2 regions of the Mesobacillus sp. S13 genome follow, and region 2 is predicted to be linked to the other one. Evidence: riboswitches for the same ligand, from Rfam matches in the RefSeq annotation. Region 2 holds a riboswitch; the other holds the start of a gene.
The links. A riboswitch is a leader RNA that binds a small molecule or an ion and turns the genes downstream of it on or off. The one in region 2 is predicted to bind cyclic di-AMP.
Positions count from the first base shown of each region.

Region 1 (3,426 bases), 1.3 Mb from region 2:
TGGAAAACTGGCAGTCCTCCAAAGAGGAGGAACAGCCTTCTTTTGGGTCGAATGTGCAGCCTTTAGAGATTGCCGAGATGTTAGCGATTTTGAGTGAGAATCAAAAAGAAGCGATTCAAATGAAGTATATTCTCGATCTGGATTATCAGAGTATTGCGGATTTGACCGATGTTCCAATTGGAACAGTGAAATCGAGGGTCTTTCAGGGGTTAAGGAAAATGAAGGATCATTTTGGGGGTGAAGGCATTGAAAAAGATAGAGGAAGTGTTGAGTGAGGAGAAGAGGCGCATAGCTGAGATGACACCTCCGCCGGATTTCGAAGCGAGGATGCGCAGCGCTCTTGATGCAAAGCCTACAAGGAAGTCTAAACGAAAAAATCCATATATTATGATGGCTGCTGTAGGCGTTCTGTGCTTTATGCTGATCAGCTATAATTACAATGCCTTTGCCTTTTATGGAAAAAAGATTTTCGGTTATGAGGAGATCATGACAGGAACCATGAAGGATTTGAATGAAAAAGGCATGGGGCAAATCATCGAAAGAAAGACGACATTGATTGATGGAACAGAGCTGATCATTGATGGAATCATGACTGATGCCAATCAATTGGTTATGTACTATACCTTGTCAAATCCACAGGGGATTGCGGATTCACTGGAATATGTCTTTATTTCTGATAAAATTACTGGCTTCCTCACCAATGCCCATGGAGGAGGCAGCATGGAGCTGCTGAATGATGAAGGTACGGAAATAAAAGGGACGATGTATTTTGATCCAGTCAGTCCATTTGCGAAGAAATTGACTTTGCATTTTTGGCAGGGGCAAGAGTACCAAGAGGGGAGCATCACATTTCCTTATGATCCGAATAAAGCGATGCAGACACAGATAAAACAGTCGATTAAGGAAACAGTAAAGGTTGATAAAGGGACGGTTACCTTCAAGACGATTACAGCAACACCCACATCGACCGTCATCGAAGGAAAAATGGACGTGGATAATTTTGACCGGATCAGGTTCGGCTTCGAAGGAGTCAAGTTGATTGCAAATGGTAACACCATCGACAATGTAGGATATGGTGTAAGGAGCGCGTTTAACGGAAGCAAGTTCGATTTGCGTTTCGATGGTCTTCCTGACGAGCTTCATTCTCTTGAGTTAGCTTTTAATGAGTTTGTTGGCTACCAAAAAATAGAGGAACAGATTCTGGTTGCAGAAAATACACAGCATGACCTTGACGGAAACGACCTTAGGATTAAACGGATTGCTGCTACTGAGCGTGGAATCGAAATCACGATTGAGACAGACGAGAATCTATTGCTAGATGGTGTTTCGATTCAAAATGGTGACAAAGTGACTCCTATAAAAACAACCATTGGCCAGAGATTGAACAAAAAGACAGATAGAATCACCAGCGAGCGGACGATGGTCTTTGAAACGAAGTCCATGCCAGAGTATTTGCTGATCAAAGGGATTCATTATGTGAAAGAATACAATCAAAAGATTGAGATTTCGGTTGATTAGTTGGCGGTGGTGGCTAAAATAGGCATATGTGGATAGACTTTGTGGCATCTCCTGTGGAATTATTAACTTTATTGGCGGAAAAATAAGTTTATTGGCGGTTTTCACAACTTTATTGGCGAAAAAATAATTTTATTGGCGGTTTTCACAATTTTACTGGCGAAAATTTCATTTTATTGGCGAATTGGAAATTTCGAGCGTTTTTTTCCAGTTCGCTCTGAATAAAGTGAGGGCAATGTTCATTCATGGAACAGTGCCTTTGGCATTCATTTTTTAGATGAAATGTCACCTTCGATTTCTAAAAAGAGATTGACACTCTAATGCGATAGGAGTATTTTATACTTATTCATTTTAATAAAAGGCCTTTATGCTGAATCTTTTGAGCGGGGGAACCATATTTGATAAAGAGACTTTATCTTGGGGTGAATTTTAGCGAATGCAGCTAAAAAGGGATACTCTCAATCCCTAATCCGACAGCTAACTCCGTAAGCCGTGAAGAGAGAAGGGTTAATGATAGGCATTGACCATTCTTGTTTAGGGTGGTCTTTTTGTGTTTTAATGAAAACTAATCTGAAATAGTTAGAAGGGGTATTCTTGGCGAAAATTCTTAAAAGGAACTGGTTGAAGCCTGCGCAAATCATTGTATTGTTTTATGTATTTGCTGTGTTGATCTCAGCGGCGCTCCTTAGTCTCCCGATTGCTCTCAAGCCGGGAGTGCATTGGACTTTCATTGATGTATTATTTACAGCAGTCAGTGCCGTCAGTGTAACGGGCCTGGCGGTTGTATCTACTACGGACACCTTTAGTACACCTGGCGTTTTCATATTGATGTTCATCCTCCAGTTTGGCGGGATTGGGATCATGACGCTTGGTACATTTTTCTGGATGATATTACGAAGGAAGATCGGTCTTAAAGATCGCCAGTTAATCATGACCGACCAGAATCAGTCGCAGATGTCCGGTCTCGTTAAACTCATGAGACAAATATTGGCCATCATCCTCTTGATCGAGGCCGTTGGGGCCCTTATATTAGGAACGTATTTTCTTGGTTACTTCCCGACATGGCAAGAAGCCTATCTCCAAGGCTTATTTGCGGCGGTCAGTGCAACGACGAATGCTGGTTTTGATATAACAGGAAGTTCACTGATTCCTTTTGCGCATGATTATTTCGTGCAAACCATCAACATCATTCTACTCACCTTAGGGGCGATTGGATTCCCGGTATTAGTGGAAGTGAAGGAATACTTTTTGAACCGTAAAAAGCACCATCGATCTCATTTTTCGTTGTATACGAAACTGACGACATTAACCTTCTTTGCGCTTATGTTTTTTGGTGCATTTGCGATCCTGCTTTTTGAATATAATCATTTCTTCAAGGACTATAACTGGCATGAATCGTTTTTTTATGCATGGTTCCAGTCATCCTCAACAAGGAATGGCGGGCTTGCGACGATGAATGTGAGTGATTTTTCTAATCCAACTTTATTGCTGCTTTGCTTTTTAATGTTCATCGGTGCTTCCCCAAGTTCTGTTGGCGGCGGCATCAGGACGACTACTTTTGCGGTGGTCATATTGCTGATCCTCAATTTCGCAAAAGGACATAATGCGATCAAGGTATTTGGGCGTGAGCTTCATGAGGAAGATATCCGGAAATCGGTAGTGGTTAGTTTTTTGGCTATGCTGCTCTGTTTTGCGGCAGTGGTGATATTGAATGCGACGGAAAACTTCACGATGATGGAAATCATGTTCGAAGTCAGTTCGGCCTTCGGGACAACCGGCTTGTCGATGGGAATCACTCCTGAACTTAGCACGGCAGGGAAGATTGTCATTATTTCTTTGATGTTCATAGGAAGAATAGGGATTCTATCATTTATCTTCCTGTTCAACCGTGGAAAACTAGAGCCAAAATGC
Region 1 covers NZ_CP084622.1:475,528-478,953, forward strand. The annotation lists gene LGO15_RS02415 (RNA polymerase sigma factor) at 1-275, shown strand, start outside; gene LGO15_RS02420 (DUF4179 domain-containing protein) at 238-1,518, shown strand; cyclic di-AMP (ydaO/yuaA leader) riboswitch at 1,874-2,022, shown strand; gene LGO15_RS02425 (TrkH family potassium uptake protein) at 2,110-3,426, shown strand, end outside.
Region 1: it holds a riboswitch for cyclic di-AMP, as region 2 does, so the genes downstream of both, LGO15_RS02425 (TrkH family potassium uptake protein) here and LGO15_RS20235 (TrkH family potassium uptake protein) in region 2, are expected to answer to the same signal.

Region 2 (3,426 bases):
CTACTGTATATAAAGAATGCTTTTGAAGCCGAAATAGGCGGAGATATTCCGGTTAATTGCTAAAGATAAGACAAAATTAGATAATTTGGATTAAATAACCGGAATAGCGACCCTTATTTTTATGAAAACCAGGGGGTGTTTCAATTTTAAGCGGAATTTATCCGTTTATTTTTCAAACACTGTAAAAACAATATTCAGTTATAACCCAGCTAAAAGGAAAAAAGCAGGCTGTCTTAACAGCCCGCTTTCATTTGGATTATTTTATTTTCGTAAACCTGTTCAAATCGCCATTTTCACCAAGGACAATCAGGATATCCTCCGCTCTTAGTGTCTTCTCAGGATCTGGAGAGATGTCGACTTTGTTGGCCGTCTTCACGCCGATTACAGTGATATTATATTTGGCACGCAGATTGATTTCAATCAGGTTCTTGCCAGCCATGCTCAAAGGAAGTTTGATTTCCTCGATACTATAGTCATCCGAGAGCTCGATGAAGTTCAATACATTCGGTGATGCCATTAGCTGGTGGGCAACTCTTTCTCCCATATCTCGTTCCGGGAAAATGACTTTATCCGCTCCAACTTTGAACAATACTTGTGCATGGTGTTTGTTAAGAGCTTTGGCAACAACATTGGCGACTCCCATCTCTTTTAGAATGAGGACGGTTAGAATACTAGCCTGGATATCATCACCAATTGCCACAATGACAGTATCGAAGTTCCTGATTCCTACCGCTTTCAAGGTTTGCTCATCGGTTGAGTCTCCGATGACCGCATGGGTCACAAACTCCTTATAGTCTTCGATATGCTGTTCACTTTTATCAATCGCAAGTACTTCATTTCCTTCATGATATAATGTGGTCGCCACACTGGACCCAAAACGTCCCATACCAATTACTGCGTACTGCTTTGCCATAATAAAATCCTCCTACCCAATCATCACTTTTCCAGCTGGATATCGATAATGATCCTCTTTTCTTTTTTTCGCAATTGCATAAGCCAGTGTTAACGGACCAACCCGGCCCGCGAACATCGTTATCGTTATTAATATTTTTCCGTATAATGACAGCTCAGGGGTCAAGCCCATGGACAGACCGACTGTTGAAAAAGCTGAGACCGTCTCAAATAATAGCACCAGAAACTCTTTGCCAGGCTCGGTAATGGTCAACACCATTGTAACCAAACCTATTAGAAAAAGGAAAATCAGTGTAACTGTCAATGATTTGGAAATGATAGTGTGATCCACCCTTCTTCCAAAAAATGTGACATCCTCCCTGCCACGAATTTGAGACCTTACAGCACCAACCAGGACTGCGAAGGTGGTGGTTTTGATTCCTCCCCCTGTAGACCCAGGCGAAGCACCGATGAACATAAGGAAGATGATCAAGAACAAGGTTGACTGCTTCAAGTCTGGGATATTCAATGTATTCGACCCTGCTGTCCTCGGTGTGACTGCCTGGTAAAACGCTCCGAATATTTTACCAGTCATCGTCATTGGCTTCAAGGTGGAAGGGTTGTTAAATTCCAGGATAAAAATCAGGAGCGCCCCTCCAAACACCAAAACAGCCGATAGTGCTAAAACGATTTTTGAATGAAGGGTAAGTCTCCTTGTCTTGCGATAGTCAAATAGCTCATTCATGACAATGAACCCAATCCCGCCCAAACTGATAAGAGTGATCATGGTGATATTGACAACAGGGTCTTCAGCATATGCAGTAAGCCCTTTGAAGTCACCCATCAAATCAAATCCGGCATTATTAAAGTTCGAAACAGCATGGAAAAACCCAAAATATATCGCTTTTCCAGCAGCCATTTCTTGTGAAAATCGAAGAGATAGTATAATCCCGCCGGTAATTTCGACTACTGCTGTAAAAAGGAAAATTCGTTTGACAAGCCTGACAATCCCTTCTACAGTCTCGTTATTCAATGACTCCTGGATGATCAGCCTTTCTTTGAACGAAATCCTTTTACCTAAAATAAATGCAAGCAAAGTGGCAAAACTCATGAAACCCAGTCCGCCAACCTGGATCATCGACAGGATGACCATTTCCCCAAAACGAGTAAAGGTATCACCTGTGTCCACGACGACAAGACCTGTTACACAAGTGGCCGAAGTTGCCGTAAACAAGGCATCCAAAATCGGAAGTCCTCTACCATCCACTGTGGATGCTGGCAATGAAAGCAATAATGTCCCTAAAAGAATAATGCCTCCAAATCCAAAAACAAGTACTTTCGGTGGATCTAATCTAAAAAACAATTTCCTGCGCATGATCCTTCCTTCTTTCCTTAGTATGAGGAATTATGCGTCTAATATTTCTTTGCAGGGACTTTGCTCGATCTGGAATTTAGAATAGTCGACATATCTAAAATACAGCAAAACAAAAAAGCCCCCAGAGGCTAAAAGATAGCAGCCTTGTGGACTTTATACATACTGTCACACAAGCTTCATCTTCCTCTTCTGCAACGCTTACGGAGTTAGCTGTCGGATTAGGGCTCAGAATAGCCCCGCCTGTTATCCAGGCCTCACCCCAAGTGGATTACTCCACAAAGTTGGTTCCCCCGCTCTATTCAGATTCAGCGATTTAGAAATATGAAACTCATTTAATATCTTAAACTGCTGTAATCATACTCCTCTGCCATTCCCTTGTAAACATGAAAAGCAAGCCAAAAATGGCGTTTTTCGTTCATTTTCAACCATAAATGATAACAAATTATATCTTTTCTCACTGAATCACTGTTTTTCTTTATTTTTCATCTGAAAATATTGGGGGATAACTACTGATAACCGAGTTTATACCGGTTCATTTAAAGGTAAATAATAGGGTTGAATAAACACGGCAATTATTAAGGGTTGCTACTCATTTCTTAAATAAATTGTTCGGGAGGTTATCGTGGATGAAAGCCATGATTATTTTGAATCCATCTTCAGGAAAGGAAAAGGCAGCGGACTACGCTGAAAAAATAGAGGAAACATTACGTGACCGATACGATGATATCGATATCCGAAGAACCGAGAAAGAGGGCGACGCTGCGGCATTTGCAACTGAGGCCTGCATTTCTTTATACGATGGAATCATTGCAATGGGAGGCGACGGAACCATCAATGAGGCCATAAATGGGCTGGCTGAACAAAATCATCGGCCTTCTCTGGGAATCATTCCACTTGGCACGGTCAATGATTTTGCGCGGGCACTCAATATTCCGCTGGATCCTTATGAAGCCATCGATATATTGAAAGAGCAAAACCTCCGTCCTGTGGATATCGGGAAAATCAATGACCATTATTTCGCGAATGTTATAGCATTAGGTTCCATTGCAGAAGCTTCCTACAATGTGAGTCCAGAACTGAAGACAAGATTTGGTTCCCTCGCTTATTTTATGGAAGGAGCAAAATCATTCCTTAAAGGCGAGGCAATCGATTTAGTCGTC
Region 2 covers NZ_CP084622.1:3,945,095-3,948,520, forward strand. The annotation lists gene LGO15_RS20230 (potassium channel family protein) at 257-913, opposite strand; gene LGO15_RS20235 (TrkH family potassium uptake protein) at 926-2,266, opposite strand; cyclic di-AMP (ydaO/yuaA leader) riboswitch at 2,446-2,587, opposite strand; gene LGO15_RS20240 (diacylglycerol/lipid kinase family protein) at 2,893-3,426, shown strand, end outside.